DNA from 4 places in the Paenibacillus sp. GbtcB18 genome. Region 1 is predicted to be linked to each of the others. Evidence: riboswitches for the same ligand, from Rfam matches in the RefSeq annotation. Region 1 holds a riboswitch; each other region holds the start of a gene.
The links. A riboswitch is a leader RNA that binds a small molecule or an ion and turns the genes downstream of it on or off. The one in region 1 is predicted to bind cobalamin.
Positions count from the first base shown of each region.

Region 1 (5,381 bases):
GTACAAGTTCTTTCGTTGAATCGGAAGCGGAGCAGGCGCTTATAGCGGCCATGCAGACAAGAACCAGGCATACGAATAAAGAAAGTTTAAGAGATTTCATAAGATTCAAAAGGATTCCTCCGTCTTTTTTAGTCCGGCGTTATAAAAAGATTCCGGCAAGTATGTAATGACAGGCTTGCCTGTCAGGGCGTGCAGGTTCACCTCGGCGTTAACGCCGAATATGTCCCGGAGAACAGCAGGGACGAGAAGCTCCCCGGGCGTTCCTTCCGCCGCAATCCTTCCCTCGCTGATGATGTAGAGACGGTCGCAATAGTAAGCCGCCATATTCAGATCGTGAAGGGCGGCCAGCGTCGTGATTCCCAGCGAGCGGACAAGCTCCATGATCTGAAGCTGGTAGCGGATATCCAGGTGGTTCGTCGGCTCGTCCAAAATCAGAAACTTCGCCTGCTGAGCCAGCGCCCGGGCGATAAGCACCCGCTGCTTCTCGCCGCCGGACAAGGTCGCGAAGCTGCGTTCTCCGAAGTGTCCGAGTCCGACCGTTTCCAAGGCCCGGAGGCATATTTCCCGGTCCGCTTCCGTATCGCTTTCGTACCATTTCTTGTGGGGATATCTTCCCATCAGAACCATGTCCGCCACGCTGAAATCGAATTCCACGGAAGATTCCTGGCTGACGACGGCCATCAGTTCGGCCGCTTTTTTGTAAGGCAGATTCAGCAGCTCCCGCTCATCCAAAAACACCTGTCCCGCGTCCGGCTTTAGCTCGCGGTAGACCGTTTTGAGCAGGGTCGATTTCCCGCTCCCGTTCGGGCCGATCAGGCCGATAAACTCGCCTTCGCGGACGTTCAGGTTTACGGAATCGAGTATTTTCTTGGCCCCTATGGTCAGGGAAAGATGATTCGCTTCCATGTTCATTTTGAAGTTCCTCCGAACGCGTATGAGCTTCTGCGGAGCAGCCAGATGAAGAACGGGCCGCCGCATATCGCGGTGACGATGCCGATCGGCAGTTCTTCCGGCGCAAGCGCGAGCCTGGCCAGCACGTCGGCCCAGATGACGTAGACCGCCCCGAAAAGGACGCTCACCGGAAGCACCTTGCGATGGTCGGAGCCGAGCACCAGCCGGACGATATGAGGAATCATCAGGCCGACAAAACCGATAGAGCCGCTGACGGACACGATCGTTCCCGTGATCAGCGCGGTCACGATCACCAGACAGGTCCGGAACGCCGGCACATTGACCCCCATCGTTCCCGCTGCGCCTTCCCCCACGAGAAGAGCGTTCAACGACCGGTGCTGAAAGAGCAGGAAAAGGATACCGGACACCACGATCAGAGCCGGTGCGGTGAGGTATTCCCACTTCGCGCCCGCCAGGCTGCCCATCAGCCAGTAAACGACGGAGCGGATGCCTTGGGCGTTCGGCGCCATCGTGACGATAAAACTCGTAAACGCCGACATCATGCTCGCAACGGCTGTTCCCGCAAGCAGCAGCCGGGTGGTCGATATGCGGCCTCCTACCTTGGCGAAGGTAAAGACAAGCGCCATCGCGACCAGAGAGCCGATAAAGGCCGAAACCGGCAGCGCGTAAGCGCCAAGAAACGAGAAGCCGCCGAACAGCAGAACGAGGGTAGCCGCAACCGACGAGCCGGACGATACCCCGAGTATGTAAGGATCGCCGAGCGAATTGCGGATCAGCGCCTGGATCGTCACTCCGACCGCGGACAAACCCGCTCCTACGACAAGACCGAGCAGGACGCGGGGAAAGCGGATGTTCCAGATAATTTGCTCCTGTGCTTTCGTCCAATCCCGCTCGATCAGGCTGCCGATTCCCGGCATATGCGACAAAGCGATCTTCCAGACCGTGACGGGCTCAATTCGCACGGAACCGAGCATGACGGCCGCCGTCACGGAGATCACAAGGAAAAGCGACAAGCCGCCCAGCAGCAGCGGAAAAGCGGTTAGGGCGCGTGCCTTTCCGTCTTTTTTTACGGACGTGGAGCGGGCGCCCCCGGCCTCACCAGTCTCCCGTACCGTTTCTTTATTGCAAACCGACTGCAAGTCCTCACCTCGATCCTTGATATATTTAGGACTGACCATGCAAAAAAGCGCCTCTCCCTTCGTTTGCAGACAAAGGGAAAGACGCTCGTAATTTCAGTACGGAACGCATCTAACACCTCCCTATCTCCCGTAGGTTGATCGTGTTACGGATACAGGCAGGTCTCCTGGCTTTCAGCGTCATCATCGGCAGCAGTCTTCCCGGTACGGATACCAGTGACTAGGGTTGCTGCGACTCTTCTGTTACAGTGGCGGGACCGCGCCGGCATTGCACCGGACTTCCCTATTAAGCTGTACCGCGGCAAAATCTCTGCGGCAAGCACCTGTACCGAGTTATTCAATTCATCGTCCGGCTGTATTTTACACGAAATACGGAGTGCGAACCGGAAGCATCTTGTCTATCATAGCGGATACGACAGGAATCGGCAACATCTTCCATCCCGCTTAATCGGGCAGCAGGCCCCGGATTTGCTCTCTGATTGCGGGATTGTCCAAATCAAGACCGAGAACGGACACCATACCCCGGTCATCGCGTGACCGGATTAACCGCCCGATGCCCTGCCTCAGGCGGAGCAGCATGTACGGCATGTCCACGTCTTCGTACGGCTGAGCCGAATCTTTCCGTTTGGCCGCAAAGACGGGATCGTCCGGAGGAAAAGGAAGCTCCCAGACGATAACGTGGGACAAGGAAGGCCCCGGAATATCCAGTCCTTCCCACAGCGTTACCGCACAGAGGACACTTTCCTCGTCGTTTTGAAACGACGAGATGAGGTGACTGATTTCCGCCGAGCCTTCAAACAAAAACCGGTAATCGGCAGATTCGGGATACAGCGCCAAGCTCCCTCTGAAAGTTCCCAGCGCCTCGCGGGACGGGAACAGAATAAGCGCACGTCCTTCGGATTGCTTGAGCAGTTCCAGAACACGGCCGGTCTTATCCTCCTCCGGCTTGTCTGGATACAGGTTCGCCTTCATTTGGGCGCTGTAATCGTAAGGCGAAGGAACGGAGAACGAAAGGAAGCTCTCGATGCCGAGGCTGCCCGCCATGTAATCAAAAGAGCCGTTGACGGATAAGGTCGCCGATGAGAACACGACCGGCATTTTTTTCGAGAACACGCGATCTCTTAAAATCTCCTTGACCATTTTCGGCATGATGACCAGGGTGATGCCGTCGGAATCCTCCGTAACCCAAGAAATGAGCTGGCCGGGCTTATCGAACAAGCTCAAAGCAAGCTGAATCATTTCCAGGTGCTCCTCGACGATTTTGAGCTGGTAATCATCCAGGGTGGACAGCCCGCTCTCGAATACGAGCTCTTCCTCGATCACGTCGATCAGCTGCCGGAACCGGCTTACTTCCCGTTTCAGCTCTTCGTTCCAGGCGAATTCTTTCCGGTCCGAGGCCGGGACGGAATAGCTGCTTTCGTCCAGCACGCGGAACAGCGTTTCACTTTGGACGATAGCTTCCTCGATAGCCAGGGCCAGCGTTTCTCTGATCTCGCCTTCCAGAAGCCGGATGACGATGCTTTCGAATACCGCATGCTTCAATTTGTAGGTGAGCGCGTTTTGCGCGGCCGTTTCAAGCAGATGCCCTTCGTCGAAAACGACGGAGCTGTGCTCCGGCAGCAGAGGAAGCTGGCCTTCCCGTTTACGGGCCTCGTAGGTCCAGACATGTTCCATGTAGAAATCATGGGAACAAATGATCAAGTCGGCGGACTTGCGGTAATGCTCACGCGACAACGTCTGTCCGCAGCGATGCCGCTGGCTGCAGACGAGGCAGTCCTGGAACACGTCCCAGCCGATCCGTTCCCACTGCTCGTCCGTCAGCTCGGGGTACTCCTTACGGTTGCCGTACGGATAGAAAGACTGGAGCGTATCCGGGTAGTGGACGAACGAAGGAAGGCCGTGATAAATCTCGCTGAAGACTTCCTCTTCGTCAGAACCGCCGCCCCGGGTGTCGTCCAGCTTATTCAGGCAAATGTATTGATGCTGCGACTTGCCCATCCGGGCGTCAATCGTCAGATCGAGATGCCGGGCGAGCTTGGCGATATCCCCTTCGGGTTTGACCAGCTGCTCGATCAGCGACTCGTCCGCACAAGCGATAATCGCGGGTTTTCTCGTATAACGCGCATACGTAAGAGCGTAGAGCAGATACACCAGCGTTTTCCCGGTTCCCACTCCCGCTTCCGCAAAGATGGTCTGTTTCTCCTGGTAAGCCCTCTCCAATTGAAACGCCATATAAATTTGTTCGTCTCTCACTTCAAAACCGGCTTCCGGCAGAAGCTCGTAAAATACGTCGGCAATCCAGTCGCTTGCCTGCTGAATAAAAGGTTTCGTCGGATCAAATGCAAATGGATAATTTCTCAATCTGGCCGTGCCTCCACATCATCGTTACGTACATCTGTCCATTATACCGCAAAAGATCCCCGTGCGAATCCTCCTTTTCTTAGAAGCGCAAAATAAAATCCGCCCGGAGGCGGATTCGTCTTTCTAACTTGCCGGCTAAGTCATTGAAGTTTTTGGTAGACAAGCTCGGAATCGATCACATATTCCTCACCGGCCGCTTGCAGATCCCCGCCCGACAGATCTTTCGTTTCGGTGGTCCGGACCTTTTTCGACGCGATGTCATACGCGGTTATGGTCACGCTGCCTTTGGCGTAGTCGGTTTCCGCCCAGAGCAGCCGCTTCGGTTCAGAGGCCGAGAGCAGCTTCACAGTCCGCCCGGAATTCGTCTCGTCACCGACAAGCGTATACAGGGCGTTCCCCGCATCCACCAGCATGAGCGCGCCGGACTCTCCCAGGACGGGCTGCGGATTATGCAATTCCGCAAGCTTCGCCTCGCTTAGCTTCGTCAGCTTCCCCGTTGCGGGCTGCACGAGATGATAGACCGAGTTCGTTTTCCTCGGCTCACGGTCTTCCGCTCTCTCCAGGGTATAGCTGCGAAGAACAGCCGCGCTGGAGCTTCCCGCACTTGTGATGCCGATACTTCTTTCGGCGTTACCGGTGTTGCCGGCACTTAGGGTGCTGCCGAGGCTTTCGCCGCTGCCGCCGACCCAGCCGCGAAGCTCCAGCCGGTCCCCGTGCTTCAGCTCGCGTGCGTCGGTACTCCATACCGGTTTTCCGTCCCGGCCGAAAATCTTGATGCCCTGCGGAGCTATCACCTTGATATCTTCTCCGCCTATCACGTTCTCATCGCTGTTCGTGAACGTATACTCGTAAGCGGCGTAGCGGCTGTCCGGGCTCCATTTGAACGCCGGGTTTGAATGCAAACCGGTATCCGCCGGCAGATCGGCCAGCTTGACGCCTTTGCCGTCAAACAGCCGGTAGCCGTCCTTCTCA
Region 1 is NZ_JAGXJX010000001.1:693,992-699,372, reverse strand. It holds gene KVT34_RS03385 (ABC transporter substrate-binding protein) at 1-100, opposite strand, end outside; gene KVT34_RS03380 (ABC transporter ATP-binding protein) at 106-912, opposite strand; gene KVT34_RS03375 (FecCD family ABC transporter permease) at 909-2,090, opposite strand; cobalamin riboswitch at 2,189-2,390, opposite strand; gene KVT34_RS03370 (ATP-dependent DNA helicase) at 2,493-4,409, opposite strand; gene KVT34_RS03365 (TolB family protein) at 4,550-5,381, opposite strand, start outside.

Region 2 (5,381 bases), on a different contig from region 1:
ATCGCTCCCCGTTACCCGGTCGGGCAGCAGAAAGCCCAGCAGCAGCGGTAAAAGGAACAAGGAATAAGCCGCACCGTGCGAAAGCTTAGATTTCCTGACACCGGGCTCGCATCCGCAGTCGGATTCATTGCCTGAAGCGGGCTGCAGGGCCAGATAAATCTGGATCACGGCCAGCACGAACAGGGCGATCGCCGAAGCTTTGACGTACGGTACCAGGCGGGGCGCCAAGTAATGCGTCATGCCGCCCGTTTTGACCAGATAGACGATATAGAGCGAAAACCCGCATAGAATCGCCGCCCTCATAAAAGAATGGAAGGCGTAAGCGCGCCTGTCTTCCACCCGATTCACCTCCCCGAATTCAAAGCGTTAGTTGAAAAACAGGTGTTCGACAATGACGGAACCTGCAAACACGGTCATCGTGATAAGAACGGCCAGCAGCAGGACAAACTTCGTTTTGAAGACGGACAAGAGCATGAGCGTACTTTTAAAATCGAGCATGGGCCCGAAAACGAGGAAGGTGAGTAGGGAACCTTTGGAAAATGTCTGGAGAAAGGAAGAAGCGACAAACGCGTCCGAGGTGGAACAGAGCGACAATATGTAGGCAAATCCCATCATAAACAGATGCGGAAGCACTTCCCCCTCCCCCAGCGCCGACAAATCCCCTCTAGGCACAAAAGCCTGAATAACGGCCGTAACGAGAGAGCCGAAAATGAGATATTTCCCCATATCGAAAAATTCCCCGCCCGCGTGGCCCATCATCGTAACGAATTTGCCGCCGCCCTGCACGTGCGCACAGTCTTGTCCGTTCTCGGCATACAGCGAGTCCAGTCTGTGTTTCAACGGATTTTGGTTAATGAACGCGTATACGAATAAGCCGATAAACGCGCTGACTCCAAGGGCCAGTCCCATCCGGGCATACACCATTTCGGGATTCATCCGGAACGCCGTGTATGTGGCCGCATAGACGACCGGGTTCACGATAGGACCCGCCAGAATGACGATTACGCCTATGTACAGCGGCATTCCTTTGTTGATCAGCCGCCGGACGACCGGGATCATGCCGCATTCGCAAATCGGAAACAGGATGCCCAGCAGGCAGGCATAAACGAATCCGAGCAAAGGATTCCGGGGGATCGCTTTGCGGATCCAGGTTTCCGGGATGTAAACCTGCATGAACGAGGAAAGCAGCACACCTAGCATAATAAAAGGAACCGCTTCGAGCACGATGCCGATAAACATCGTCTTGAACAGGCGGAGAACCGAAGGGTCCGGCAGCCCCGCATTCCCTGTCCGCACGGCTTGCCAGGCCAGTATAGCCAGGAAACTTCCCGCTGCAATATAAATCAGGTGTCTTTTTCTCATCCCTCTGCTTGCGCCGCTGAAATGCACGTTCTCCCCTCCTGTGTACGACAATATCCTTATTTTAATCGTAATTATTACGTTTTTCAATAAAAAAGACTTCTCCCTTAAACCCTTTCCACTTTTTCATCCCTATGCGAGTTTGCCTGAATTTATGACAAGCTCCTTCCCTTGTCCGATTCGTGAAGCCATAAAAAAATCCCGGCACGCGAAACCGCGTTACCGGGAAAACACTTCAACGGCTCTGATTTAAACTTCCACGACCCGTTTCACTTCCGTGGGCAGGTCCGCAGGTTCCAGCCGTTTTTCCGGCTTCCAGTAAAGGAGAGCCGCTTTGAAATTGTGCGGGTAAATCAGCTTTCCGCCTTCTTCTCGCACATAAGCGTACAAGAGCTCCACAGCCTTCTTGCGGTCATACTCCTTGTCCAAAACCGCGCTCAGGTTATCCTTCATCAGCTCTTCCTCCGTATCGTAGGCATACGTTTTGTGCAGATTGACAATTTTACAATTCGCGTCGATTCCGAGTTCATAAAGCAGATTCTGCAAATGGATGTAATCTCTGCGTTGAAATTTGATCCGGCAGCCGAGCTGCTCCCGGATGTCCTTGTAGTGCGGTCTTTCGGGACCGCTTACCATTCCCGCGATTCCGAGACGCTTCGCCGTGTTGTTGATATGCAGCAGCGCCCGGTCGATCTCCTGCATCCGGTAGTAACAATTGACGCCGAATACCACGTCGGCCCGCTCCACCTCGGGAAGCTCTTCCCATTTGGCATGCACGAAGTTTACATGATTCCAGCCCTTCCGCTCCGCTGCGGCTTTCAGGAAAGCAAGCACGCTTTCGGAGCTGTCGACGCAGGTGAGGGAACCCGCTTTCTCGGCCGCTTCGAACGTATAATTTCCCCAGCCGGGGCCGATTTCCAGCACATCCTCGCCGGGATCGATCAAAGTGATCAGCTCCTTGCGCAAGTTGGCAACCCAAGAATCCACCCCGGCCTGTTCTTTCTTTTTCATAAAAGCGTTCCAGAACCCTTCTTCCTTGACGTCATCGGTCATCCGCACGGGAAGATTTCCGTCCCAGTCCTTCATTCCCTCCTGCCAAAGGGTTTTGTAGTTCGTATTTAGTTTGACTCCGTAATACATCGTGTTCCTCCCATACGGTTTGAAGATACTTGTACATCATTCTTTCGATCAAAATGCGGCGGACTTCATTTTACCCGTAAAGCCGGAGGATTCAACCGATCCGAAACAAATAAAAACATCCCGCCGAAGGCAGGATGTTTGGGTTCATCGCATGAATACGCCGGGGTCAGGACCCGACGATTAGGGAGAACATTCGCATCAACGCCATCCTATATCCGCGTAGGAATGAAGTTACCGGTAAACAGGCAGGTCTCCTGACTCGGGAACCCTATGCGCGTCTTCCCGGATTCACCAGTGACGTGATGCGCTTCGGCCGGGGCTTCGCCCCTTTTCCCCTTACAGTGGCGGGACCGTATCGGAATTGCACCGAACTTCCCTTTTAATCCGTTCCCTCTCCCCAGAGAAAGAACCGGAACCCGTTCAATAAAGAATGTTTGATATTTTGTTGTCTAAAGAAAAGCATACATGTCAAACAACTTCACGATTAATAGTAGTCCAAATCCGGCGTTTTGGCAAATACCGAAGCATGCGGGCAAGCAGGCGTACCGGTAAGGCGGGCCCGGCAAACTTCGGACTATGAAGTAGAGTCGCGACGGTTATGACTCCGCTATTCCCCTTCAATAATCAGGTTGATTTGATGAATAAAATCTTTTGCCAGTTCAAGCTGTTTATAGGCAAATTCCAAATCTCCGTTACCCGAGAGTCCGAAATCCAAGTTACCTAAAGTGGACATCAGTATGCGTGCGGTAACGGCAAATCCAAAAGCTTCCTTATCGGCCTGATTATTCATCTCACTCCAGATATATTGAAAGGTTGGCTCCTGAACTCCGTTGAACAAGGCAAGATTGCCTACATAGGAAGCCAGATCCCAGTATGCGGGCATCAAAGATACATCTTCAAAGTCCGACCAGATCCAGCCTTCGGGACTCGGTAATAAGTTTCTTGAATGGGCATCTCCATGAGACGGTATGAGCAAGCTTGTTTCAAGACGCATCTGTCTATCAATTGTGAAAAACAGACTTAACAAATCTTGTATACGCGGATCCGGATGATTCATTAATCTAAAAGCCGATTGACATGTCCGCTCCCAAACACCAAGCATAGGAATCTCGCCGGTAAAATCTTTCAATGCCAGTGAAAGTGTATTGACCAATTCAACTGCTTCGCTTGGCGAAGGGCGCTCCAGGTCTGTCGGGGGAACATACTTCCAAAGCGTCATCCATGTGCCGCCAATATCATATGGTCCTGCATCCGTAAGGTCGGTTGGCAAACGGACCGGCACTCCCTTTGAATGGAGATGACGTGCGGCTCTTAATTCACGAACCAGTACCTTGTAAGCGTAATCTCCATTATTTTTTGAAATCGCAGCGGCTATTCGGGCCACAATCGGAAACGGGGCCAAATGAACGATCAGGTTCCCGCCATTACCAAGCTCGATAGGAGTAATGTCTTTTAATCCGGCTTTTTCTGCCATTAAAACCGCTTTTGAAATAAGGCTGCTATTATTCGGCACTCCGCGGGCTCCTTAGTTAAGGTTAAAAATATATTAGCATCGTTGTCGTGTCCCCCATAGGTATTAAATAGTTAACAATCAACTATTCCCCATTCACACTTTCGTTAACGCGAACTTCCGTTTGGAGGTACTGACAACTTACTAATCTCCGCCCCTTCACATAGGCTGTTATAAACCCCACGAACGGAGTCTGAGAAGATGAGCCTGCCGAAAGTCCCCCAGCATCTCGCCTGGCACGAAACTTTGGAGCTTCACGAGCTTGTGAGCCTTCAGACCGGACAACTGATCGCTTGTAAACAAAAATTACCGACGCTTGCGGACGAAGGGCTTCAAACGCTTTTCAGAGCGGCGATACAAACCTTGGAGCAGAATCTGAACGAGCTGCTGGCGTATTATCCCGAAGCGCCTGCCGCCTCCAGGAATAAACCTGCGGAGCTCCCCGTCCTGGAAGCGGGACAGCTTCTCGCTTTTGCCAAAACCGCCGTACGCGGCTACGCCTGCGCCCTCACGGAAACCGCGACTCCCCGTCTACGGGCAACCTTTGTGAAACATCTGTTGAGAGCGGTCGAATTTCACGCCAAAGTGTTCAACCGGCTGTATGCGGACGGTGCGTACCCCGCTTATGACCTGAAGGAACTGCTGGAAAACGACGCGGCCAACGCCCGAGCCGCCCTCTCCCTCGAATAACGGCAAACCGCCAAGGAACGGCACGACTGCCTGCCCCTTGGCGGTTTATCGGCATGCGGGAACGGCTTCCGCCCCGCTCACTCTTTTATTGAAACCGGTATGTCCACAACCGCTCGTAGCCGAAGCGTTCCTGCACCTCTTTGTCGTTCGCGGATTTGCCGCCGAGCTGTCCGTTGAGCTGGAACTGGGAGCTGTGTGCAAGGATCGAGCCCAGCTTCTGCTCCAGATACGGCCTGACATCGTTCACGACATCCGCTTTGCCGAGCACATCCTCGCATCCTTTGGAAAAAGCGATGCAGTGAACGACCGGTCTCTCTTCCAAGGGGATTCGCTGGACCGTATCAATCACGGCCGCGCCCGTTGCGTCATGATCCGGATGCACGCTGTAGCCCGGGTAGAACGTAATGACAAGCGAAGGATTCAGCTCGTCGATGAGCCCGCGGATTTTGCCGACGAGCAGTTCGCGGTCTTCGAATTCAATCGTTTTATCGTGAAAGCCCAGCATCCGCAAATCCTGAATTCCGATCGACCGGCACGATTCCTCAAGCTCGGCTTTGCGGATTCCGGGCAGTGTCACGCGGTTGGCGACAAGGGGATTGCCCATGTTGCGTCCCATCTCTCCCAGTGTCAAGCATGCGTAAGTCACCGGGGTTCCCTGGCGTATATGGCCGGCAAGCGTACC
Region 2 is NZ_JAGXJX010000003.1:557,442-562,822, forward strand. It holds gene KVT34_RS12790 (TIGR03943 family putative permease subunit) at 1-339, opposite strand, end outside; gene KVT34_RS12795 (permease) at 367-1,389, opposite strand; gene KVT34_RS12800 (class I SAM-dependent methyltransferase) at 1,609-2,499, opposite strand; cobalamin riboswitch at 2,727-2,934, opposite strand; gene KVT34_RS12805 (aminoglycoside phosphotransferase family protein) at 3,107-4,012, opposite strand; gene KVT34_RS12810 (spore coat protein) at 4,211-4,699, shown strand; gene bshB2 (bacillithiol biosynthesis deacetylase BshB2) at 4,785-5,381, opposite strand, start outside.
Region 2: it holds a riboswitch for cobalamin, as region 1 does, so the genes downstream of both, KVT34_RS12800 (class I SAM-dependent methyltransferase) here and KVT34_RS03375 (FecCD family ABC transporter permease) in region 1, are expected to answer to the same signal.

Region 3 (5,381 bases), on a different contig from region 1:
GAAAACTCATTTTATTCTGAAAAAATACAAACAGGATGGGATCATTTTTGATGACCGTGAGGATGATCATCGGATGCTGGTCTCACCATAAAGGACGATGACGATGATAAACCAGGAAGAAATCGGAAGCAAACCGAAATCCATGCAGGGCTATTTGTCACCGCTGGTCCGGGATATTCCTCCTTCGGGCATCCGGCGTTTTTTTGATTTGGTAAGCGGGAGCAAGGATATTATTTCGCTGGGCGTCGGGGAACCGGATTTCGTGACGCCGTGGCATGTCCGCGAGGCGTGCGTGTATTCCCTGGAAAGAGGCCGGACGAACTATACGCCGAATGCGGGCCTCCCTGAGCTGCGCGAAGCGATCGCCGAGTATTTGTACACGAATTTTGCCGTAAAATACGAGCCTTCGAATGAAGTCGTCGTAACGGTCGGCGGCAGCGAGGCAATTGACCTTGCGCTGCGCGCGCTGATTACGCCGGGCGATGAAATTCTCATTCCGGAGCCCTGCTACATCGCTTACAGTCCGATCGTCACGATCGGCGGAGGAGTTCCGGTCGGCATCGAGACCTTCGCGAAGGACAGCTTCAAGCTGAAGCCCGAAGCGCTCCGCGCCAGTTTGACGCCGAAATCCAAGGTTCTCGTTCTGAGCTATCCGAGCAACCCGACGGGCGGCATCATGACGTACGAGGACTGGGAGCCGATCGCCCGGATCGTGGAAGAGAACGATCTGATCGTCATCGCCGATGAAATTTATGCGGAGCTCACTTACGGAAGCAAGCACGTGAGCTTCGCGTCGCTGCCCGGCATGCGGGACCGCACTATTCTCGTCAGCGGCTTCGCGAAAGCTTTTGCCATGACGGGCTGGAGAGTCGGCTACATGTGCGGGCATCCGGACCTGATCTCCGCGATGCTGAAGATCCATCAGTACACGGTCATGTGTGCTCCGATCATGGGCCAGATCGCCGCTCTTGAGGCGCTCCGCAACGGGCTGGAGGAGAAGGACCGGATGATCGAGTCCTATAACCAGCGCAGACGCCTGGTCGTTCAAGGCTTCCGGCAGATCGGTCTCGACTGCCACGAGCCTCAGGGAGCGTTCTACGCGTTCCCTTCCATCGCTTCGACGGGCCTCAGCTCGGAAGAGTTCGCTCAGCGGCTCCTGACCGAAGCGAAGGTGGCGGCCGTTCCGGGACAAGTGTTCGGCAACGGCGGCGAAGGCTTCGTCCGCTGCTCCTATGCGACTTCCGTTTCACAACTGAACGAGGCTTTGGACCGTATTGGGTCTTTTGTGAAAAAATTGTAAAGACTTGTCCCAAAAAATAGTTTTCAGAATCGGAAAAAACTGATATCTTTAGGGTAAAGGAGGGATATGTATGGCTTATTTAGAATATCGTCTGGCCGACAACTCGGGTTGGTACAGCCATGACGTTTCCGATCAACGCTGGTTATCCAAACGACCTGCCAAATTAGCCTCCCTCTTTCACCTGGAAGAAGAAATTCAGTTTATGCGGCACAGACTGGAACAGATGGTTCAGTCCGGTGAGGCTATGACTTCCGAGTCCGTAATTGAAATGAGTACGCTTCTTGATCATAAGATTAACGAATATATGAATCTAGTCCAGAAGAGCCGGTAAATGCCGGCTTTTTTGCAGCGTTTGCATAGGCTATCGGGCAACGGAGGGATTACAATGACACAGAAACGCTGGTTTCCGGCTGCAGTACTGCTTTTATTATTCACCGTCTTGGTTTCCGGGTGCGGGAAGGCCCAGCCCAAAGCGGATGTTTCCATCTTTATGATGGCCCGTGACGGCATACCGGTCGATGCCGCTTTTAAGCTTGAAAATTCGTTGAAAGCGCTTGTGGGGGACAAGCCGTCCATCTATTTGAATACGTCCCCGCTTTTTTCCAACGAAAAGATGATCGTCGAAATGGGATACGGCAATCACGGTATCCTGATCATCCCCGAAGAACAGTTTAAGATTTATGCGGCCGAAGGGGCATTTTTGCCGCTGGACGAGCATTTCAAGCAGGAAGACTATCCGGAGGGCGTACTCGAGGCGACGATTGAACCTGCCGGCAAGAAAAAGAATCCGCCCGAAGCGCCTAAGAAGGAGACGCATCTGTACGGCATTCCGCTCCAGTATTCCAAGTGGATGAAGGACAACGGCGTGGAAGGCAAGGGGCTCGTCGCTTTTATGGCGGTGAACAGCCGCAATCCCGAGCAGTCGTTCGAGGTACTCAAAAAGATCGCCGCCAAATCGTGAAGCGGACGACCTTGCCGCCGCCGCGACTCCAAAGCGGACGCCGGTAACTGCATGTGGTGCGATGACTAAAGTCCTTGTCTTTCCGCAGCCGCTTGGCCTATAATGGGGGATGAACTTGAAGGCCCAACCTCATACGTTTACCGTCAGGTCCCGAAAGCGGCGTCTCTCAGCGGAGCCAAAGCCCAGGGTGAAAAGGGAAGCCGGTGCAAATCCGGCACGGTCCCGCCACTGTAATACGGAGATCGTCTTACGATGCCACTGTCCGCTCGCGGATGGGAAGGCAAGACGGTCAAACATCCGTAAGTCAGGAGACCTGCCTGCCGGTTTGCAGCACAATATCCTTCGAGGAGAGGATCGCGCGAAACCGGAAAGGACGTCCGATTGACGGCCGTTCCACCTCGTGATTCTGAAAGTTATCCCCTCTATCTCCGGATAGGGGGGATTTTTTGTTGACATGCGCGAACATCGTGGGACAACCTCAAGTCAAACTAAATCTGCAAGGGAGTAGAGAACATGAACAACGAACGAAAAACCACCGGGGGTTTTAAATACGCCCTGCTGCTGCTTGTTTTGACGATGGCCGTCGGCCTGGCAGCCTGCGGCAAGCAAAGCGCGGATAACGGAACGGCGGGTTCGGCCTCTCCGGCGGCAAGCACCGCTCCGCAATCGAGCGCGAAGAAAACGCAGTATCCTTTGAAAGTAACCGATGCGACGGGCAAGGAATTTACGTTCGAGAAAGCGCCGGGAAAAATCGTATCGGTTTCGCCGGCGGAAACGGAAGCTCTTTTTGCGATCGGTCTGGGCGATAATATCGTCGGCGTGTCCGATTTTGACGATTACCCGGAGGAAGCGAAAAATAAGCCGAAAATGGGCGGAATTACGCAGCCTAACCAGGAATCGGTTATCGCGTCGGGAGCCGACATTGTTTTCACAGGCGTTTCGATGAAAAAAGAATCGGTCGAAAAGCTGCGCGCTATGGGCATCAACGTGTTCAAGGTGGAGCCGAAGACGCTTGACGACGTCATGAAAAATATTCAGCTTTACGGCCAGATTACCGACCATCAGGAACAGGCGGAAAAAGTCGTCGCAAAAATGAAAGAAGACCGTCAAAAAGTTACGGATGCTGTAAAAACCGTAGCGGCGGAAAAGAAGAAAAAAGTCTATATCGAATTCTCCCCGGGCTGGACAGTCGGTAAGGGTGAATTTATGGATGAGCTGATCACGCTGGCGGGCGGTGTCAACGTCGCTTCCGACATTACGGGCTGGAAGCAGATCAGCGAGGAAAAAATCATCCAGCAGAACCCGGACGTTATTTTATTCGCCAAAGGCGTAGTGGATGACAAAACGAAGAAAAGTCTTGAAGAACTCATTCGCGGACGCAGCGGGTGGAACGAAATCAATGCCGTTAAAAACAACCAGGTGATCGGTCTCGACCAGAATACGCTGACCCGTCCGGGACCGCGTTTGACGGAGGGACTCCTGCAAATGGCTAAAGCCATCTATCCGGACTTGGTGAAATAAATGAAACCTAAATGGGGACTTTGGGGAGGAGTAGGAGTTTTACTCCTTCTTCTTTCTATTGTGCTGAGTCTATCGCTGGGCTCGGCCCATCTGCCGGTGAGTCAGATCGCTTCGATTCTGGGGAGCAAGCTGCCTTGGATCGGTGACCGGATCACGCCGGACTGGCCCGTATCCTCGGAGCAGATTATTATGAAGGTAAGGCTGCCGCGCGTGATGCTGGCCATCCTGGTCGGGGCCTCCCTTTCGGTAGCGGGAGCCGCTTTTCAAGGCGTCCTGCGCAATCCGCTTGCGGACCCGTATACGCTTGGGGTAAGCAGCGGAACGAGCGTCGGCGCGGCTTTCGTCATTTACTTCGGTCTGCAGACTATGTTTTTCGGTACGTGGACGATACCGGTCGTCGGTTTTGCCACAGGAGCCGTTTCACTTTGGATCGTCTTGCGTCTGGCCCGGACCGACGGCAAAATCCGTATGGAGACGCTGCTGCTTTCCGGTGTCGTGATGCAGGCGTTTCTCGGCTCCGTCGTTTCTTTTCTCGTGTCGATGTCCAAACAGGTCGTCAATGAAATCATTTTCTGGCTGATGGGCAGTCTCGCGATGAAAGGCTGGTCGTACACAACCGTTCTCCTTCCGTATTTTCTCGTAACTTTCGTTGTGCTTTACAGCTATGCGCGGACACTCAACCTGCTGGCGCTCGGGGAACGTCAGGCCGCCCATCTGGGCATCCATGTCGAGCGGACGAAATTGATCGTGCTGATCACTGCGACTCTGGTGACGGCTGCGGCCGTTTCCGTATCCGGCGTGATCGGGTTTGTCGGGCTGATCGTGCCTCATCTGATCCGATTGATCGCGGGACCGGATTACCGGCTGATCGTGCCGCTTTCCGCCGTAGGCGGAGCCATCTACGTCCTTTGGGCCGATACGCTGGCCCGGACGCTTCTAAGCCCGACGGAGATTCCGCTCGGCGTCATCACCGCGTTTCTGGGCGCGCCGTTCTTCGCTTACCTGCTGCGCAAACAGAAGAAATGGGGGAGAAGCTGATGGAACCGATCATCGAAGTGCAGGGTGCGGGAAAAAGCTTCGGTGGAATCCGCGTGCTCAAAGATATCCGTTTCGAGGTGAAGCCCGGCGAATTTTTTGGCGTCATCGGGCCTAACGGGAGCGGTAAATCGACTTTGCTGAGACTTATCTCAGGCGTAGACCCCCTTACGGAAGGCCGTATTCTTCTCCAGGGGAGGGAAGTCGCGGGCTACGCCCGCAAGGAGCTGGCGCGCTGGCTTGCCGTGCTTCAGCAGGATGCACTGCCTCCGCTCGGTTTCACCGTCCGTGAGGTGGTGGAAATGGGCCGGTTCCCTTTCCAGAACTGGCTCGGGGAAGACCGGGAGGACGCTGCTGCGCTGATCGACCGGATTATGCGGCGGCTCGATCTGGAGCCGCTCGCCGACCGGACGGTCGAGAACCTGAGCGGAGGGCAGAAACAGCGCGTGGCGCTGGCGAAGGTGATGGCACAGCAGCCCCGCCTGCTGCTGCTCGACGAGCCTACGACTTATCTCGACATCGGCTACCAGATGCAGCTGATGGACTACGTGCGGCAGTGGCAGC
Region 3 is NZ_JAGXJX010000004.1:267,671-273,051, reverse strand. It holds gene KVT34_RS14990 (Lrp/AsnC family transcriptional regulator) at 1-91, shown strand, start outside; gene KVT34_RS14985 (aminotransferase class I/II-fold pyridoxal phosphate-dependent enzyme) at 104-1,300, shown strand; gene KVT34_RS14980 (aspartyl-phosphate phosphatase Spo0E family protein) at 1,371-1,631, shown strand; gene KVT34_RS14975 (hypothetical protein) at 1,686-2,261, shown strand; cobalamin riboswitch at 2,390-2,596, shown strand; gene KVT34_RS14970 (ABC transporter substrate-binding protein) at 2,775-3,782, shown strand; gene KVT34_RS14965 (FecCD family ABC transporter permease) at 3,783-4,820, shown strand; gene KVT34_RS14960 (ABC transporter ATP-binding protein) at 4,820-5,381, shown strand, end outside.
Region 3: it holds a riboswitch for cobalamin, as region 1 does, so the genes downstream of both, KVT34_RS14970 (ABC transporter substrate-binding protein) here and KVT34_RS03375 (FecCD family ABC transporter permease) in region 1, are expected to answer to the same signal.

Region 4 (5,381 bases), 400 kb from region 1:
TCTTCTCGCACTCCTATAAAAAAAGCTCTGCCCGGTTTGCACCGGGCAAAAGCTCGAATTGTCGGTTGTTTATCGGTCCGTAAGCATCTGCAGCCAACCTTGAACTGCTCGGTTAAGCCTGAGAAACGGCCATTGTTTCCCGGCACTGTTTGGCGGCTGAAACCATGTTGCGCAGGGCTGCTACGGTTTCCTCGCTGCCTCTCGTTTTGAGTCCGCAATCGGGATTGATCCAGAAAAGCTGCGGGTCGAGTACGCGCAGCGCCCGCTCAATCATGCTTACCATCTCTTCGACGGAAGGGACCCTCGGACTGTGAATGTCATAGACTCCGAGTCCGATTCCCTTCTCGTACGTGTGCTGTTCGAAGCTTTGAATCAGCTCGCCGTGGCTGCGGGAAGTTTCGATAGAGATGACGTCGGCATCCATATCGCGGATAGACCCGATCATGTCGTGGAATTCGCAGTAGCACATGTGGGTATGAATTTGTGTCGTGGCCCGCACGTTCGCCGTTGTGCTGCGGAAAGCGTTGACCGCCCAATCGAGATAAGCCCCGTGCTCATCTTTCTTAAGAGGAAGGCCTTCCCGGACAGCAGGCTCGTCGATTTGGATCATTTCGATTCCCGCCTCTTCGAGCGCTTGCACTTCTTTATCCAGCGCAAGCGAAATTTGATAGGCGACCACGTCTCTGGACAGATCGTCCCGGACGAATGACCAGTTGAGAATCGTAACCGGTCCGGTCAGCATCCCTTTGACGGGACGTGTCGTGAGCGACTGCGCGTAGACGGTTTCCTCGACGGTCATCGGCTGTGTAAATGCCACATCGCCGTAAATGACCGGCGGTTTCACGCAGCGTGAGCCGTAGGACTGCACCCAGCCGTTGCGCGTGAAGGCGAAGCCGTCCAATTTTTCGCCGAAAAATTCCACCATGTCCGTCCGTTCGAATTCCCCGTGAACGAGAACGTCCAGATCCAGCTCCTCCTGAAGCTTGATCCACTTATCGATCTCGCTGCGGATAAACGCTTTATACTGCTCGTCCGTCCATTCCGCCTTTCTCCATTTGGACCGCGCCTGTCTGACTTCCGCTGTCTGCGGGAAGCTTCCGATCGTCGTCGTCGGGAGAAACGACAGCTTCCACTTCTCGCGCTGAAGGGTCCGTCGCTCGCCGAAGCCCTCGCCGCGTGCCGCCGGCACCTTTTGAAGCTGCAAAGCGGCCGCCTGGACGGCTTTGTTGCCTCGAGCTTCGGAAGACCGGAGGGCGGCAAGCGCTTTTTCGTTCCGCTGAAGCGCTTCGGCCGTTTCCCCCGTTTGGGATACCGCCGCCTTGGACAGCAGGACGATTTCGTCCAGCTTCTCGTCGGCGAAGGCAAGAGCGTCTCTCAGCACCGGATCGAGCTTATCTTCGTGAACGGTGGACACCGGCACATGCAGAAGGCTGCAAGATGTCTGGACAATGACCCGCTCCCCGGGAACCACGGCCAAAATGTCGCGAAGCGTATCCAGCTTCTCCTTCAGATCGGAGCGCCAAATATTCCGGCCGTCCACGAGACCCGCTCCCAAAATTTTGCCTTCGGGAAATCCTTCGCTCTTCAAAAGCTTCAGCGTCTTCTCGCCGCCGTGTACGAAATCAAGCCCGATCCCGCTCACGGGCAGCTTTACGATTCTGTCGTAATGTTCCACGGCTTCGAAGTAGGTCTGGAGCATAATTTTCAATCCCGGCGCCGCCTCTGACAGCGTTTTGTAGATCGCTTCGATCCGGTTCATATCCTCTGCGGTTACGTTTGTCGAAAGCAACGGTTCGTCCACCTGCACCCATTCGACGCCTTCCTTTTCCAGCTCGCGCAGCACTTGGCCGTACAGCGGAAGCAGCCGGTCGATCCAGGCATCGGTTTCCGTCTCGGCGTACCCCTTGGACAATTTCAGAAACGTAAACAGTCCGAGCAGCACAGGCTTGCCCTGGATTCCGAGCGCTTCTTTGGCTTCGCGGTAAGCTTTGAGTGGTTTGTTCTCGACCAGCTCCGGCTTGGCGCCCTGGAGTTCCGGCACGATATAATGATAGTTGGTGTTAAACCATTTCGTCATTTCGCATGCGGTAGCCCCCTCTTCGCCTCTTGCCATCGCATAGTAGGTGCCCGGAGATACTTCGCCGCCCTCGTATTGAAACCGTGCCGGTACGATCCCGAACATGGCGGAAGTATCCAGCACGTGGTCGTATCCCGAAAAATCGTTGACCGCGATAAGCTCAATGCCCTTCTCCCGCTGAATGCGAAGATTTCCCAAACGGACTTCGGCCAGCTTGTCCGTCAGCTCCTCTTCGCCGATTTTGCCGGCCCAGAAAGACTCCAGCGCCTTCTTCCATTCACGTCCCGCTCCGATTCTCGGGTATCCCAAACTGCTGCTTGTCAATGCGTTCATGATCTTGACCTCCTGATAGTCGCTTGAATTGGATGTTTGCATGAGTTCCCTGCTTCATTGCTTATTTGTACAAGAAAATAAAAAAGGACGTCAATATCCCCGAAGCAGACAAGGATAAAGACGCCCTCTGTTTGTATATACAGTGGCCCGTACTTTAACACCTCCCTATCTCCCGTAGGTAAAGCAGTGCTGTCAGAACAGGCAGGTCTCCTGGCTCCAGAATCATCATCGTCGGCTGCCTTCCCGGTCTAAGACCAGTGGCGTGTTCGCCTTGACTCCTCTGTTACAGTGGCGGGACCGCGCCGGTTTTTCACCGGACTTCCCTTTTAAGCTCCAGTTCCCCCAAGGGGCTGGGCACCTATTCCCAACATATTCAATTGGTTAACTTAGAAATGACTATACACAACGCGGCATGTTTATGCAAGCTTTATTCTGACGGAATGCCGAAATGTTTAAGCAGAGCTTCCTTGTAGGCCTCGTCGTTTTCAGGCACGAACGTGCGCACGCCTTCGGGCGTGAACAGCTTAAACTCCTTGCCGGAGACCGAATTTCGTCCCTCCCGGGTCCGAATGGCTACCATCGCATCCTTCCTGAAAATGGAGTCCTGACTGTGCTCGCACCAGAAGCTGGCCATGACAAAATCTTTGGGCAGCTGCGGCTCTTCGGTAAACGAGTATATGCGCCTCCAACTGCCGTGATGCTTCTCGCTGAGCACCCAGCCGTATAAGGAGTCCCGCTCCATGGCGTAAAGCTCCTCGCCCTGCGGCTGCTCCAGCTTCTCGGCAAGACGGACCGGTCTCCGGGGCACGATGCCCCCGACACCTACGTCGCATAAGTAGCTGACTCCTTCCGCTTCCACTTTCAGCACATGATGGCGGCGCTTTGGCGGCAGCTCCGTCTCGTCTCTCCAGAACCGGGCGACATAGTCGGTCACGGGATAGCCGAGCTGGCGCAGCAGCCAGCCGAACAGGGCGTTCAGCTCGAAGCAGTAGCCGCCCCGCCGCCGCTCGACGATTTTATGACGCAGACGCTTTATGTCCAGAGACAGCGGAACCCCGTTCAGGATGTCCAGATTTTCATACGGAACAGTATGCAGATGCTGCTCCTGCAGCAAAGCCAGCGCCTCATAACTGCCGTCCAGCGGTCCTTCGTAACCGATTCGGTTGAGGTAAGCCTCCACTTCCGGTTTCAAATCTTCTCTATCCGTCCTCACAGGACACGCTCCTTTGCGGCAGGTTCACAGACCGTAATTTCTTTGGTACAGAGATCCAAAATACGGCTGCGCACATCGCATTTGGAAATGAACAGCGGCTTGCCGTCCCGGTCTATCCAATACGCGATAGGCAGCGAAACTTCGCTGCCGCGGAAGGATCCGTCCGCATGACTCGTCCCGATAACCATGGCATGATGCCGGGAGGCGATTTCTTTCGCTTTTGCAACCCATTCATCGAACTGCTCTTCACTGAACATGCCAACGCCGATCGGCTGAACGTACAAATCGGTTCGGGGGCTGCTCGCCTTCTCCACCTCATTCAGAACCAATTCGTCACACAAAATCGGGGTAATGACCAGTCCTTCTTCAAGCGCGGTTTCATATCCGCTATATTTGGCCCGGTCTATCACGACTTCCCCTTGCCGGTTAATGATCACGGCCCGGTCTTTCGGATTCTTCGAACCGCTTATCAGCAGCGTACGCGTACAGGCCGCAAGCTCACACGCCCGGGACAAATTCGTATGCAAATATCCTTCGGGGAAAACAGCCGCTGCCACGTCGGGATATCTCTCCAGTTCCGCTTGCAATTGTTCCAGATTCCGCTCCAGCATAGGCTGGCTGACGAGAATTTTCAATCTCACCACCTCCGGCTTATCCTTAAAGATTTCAACAACTTGGTGAAATATTCCTCCATGTTCACCAGCTTTTGATAAGTTTTCGCTCAATTGGCATCATTATTTATTGCATTATCTGCCAGAGAACTCCATAATAGGAATCTGAGTTCTTTTTTCTTTTAGAAAGAGAGTGCGGCCCGTGAAAGATATCCTTGTTCATTTATTCATCATGACATTTCCTCCTCATATTTACCAGATTTTTATGCTTACGCGTTTTTACAAAAGAGAAAAAAAACGAAACCGTTTTCTAATGGGAATCCTCATGGGGTTTTCCGGCCTTTTCAGCATAAGCTATCCGGTTATGTATCTCGTTCCTGATTTTTATTGGGATCTGAGAGGCGTGCCTCTTCTGCTCGCTTTTATATACGGAGGCTATTACGGAGGGTTTACGGCGCTCGGTATGATGCTGATCTTCCATGGGATTATGTTCCCGTCTTTCGGAGTTTCGGACGTCATCCTCTATGCGGCAGGTTTTCTGCCCATCCTGTTCAGGGCCCGTGACTTCTACCAGTATCCTTCGCGCAAGAAAATCGCCCTCTCCCTCTTGTACTCAAGCATGGGCGCTGCGACGCTGCTTATCTGGATGTCTTATATCGTCACGCATCACGGTTTTGTATGGAAGGATCTGCTGCCGCAAGTAAGTATTCTCGTGACCGCACAGCTTCTGCTGCCGGTGCTGCTCATCCTATGGTTTCAGCACATGCTCCGGCATGACCAGATGAGTATCGAAATCCAGAAAGCGGAGAAGCTGCAGCATCTCAGCGATCTGGCCGCCAGTGTCGCTCACGAGATCCGGAATCCGCTTCAAGTTACGCGCGGGTATATCCAGATTTCCCAGAAGGAAGCCGACGAGAAGATCGGCCGTTATTTAAACATCGCCATCGGAGAACTCGATCAGGCCGAGAAGATTATCTCGGAGTTTCTGCTCTTCGCCAAACCCGAGTTGACGGAAACGGGCCTTATTAATATCGGCGATTCGCTTCAGCAGGCCGTGACGATGCTTGAACCTTATGCCAGCATGTCGGGAGCCGTAATCGAGCTTTCCTGCGAGGACCCTATTTTTATCGAGGGAGACTCTTCCAAG
Region 4 is NZ_JAGXJX010000001.1:1,095,429-1,100,809, reverse strand. It holds gene metE (5-methyltetrahydropteroyltriglutamate--homocysteine S-methyltransferase) at 113-2,410, opposite strand; cobalamin riboswitch at 2,594-2,787, opposite strand; gene KVT34_RS04990 (arylamine N-acetyltransferase family protein) at 2,838-3,623, opposite strand; gene KVT34_RS04985 (hypothetical protein) at 3,620-4,267, opposite strand; gene KVT34_RS04980 (sensor histidine kinase) at 4,560-5,381, shown strand, end outside.
Region 4: it holds a riboswitch for cobalamin, as region 1 does, so the genes downstream of both, metE (5-methyltetrahydropteroyltriglutamate--homocysteine S-methyltransferase) here and KVT34_RS03375 (FecCD family ABC transporter permease) in region 1, are expected to answer to the same signal.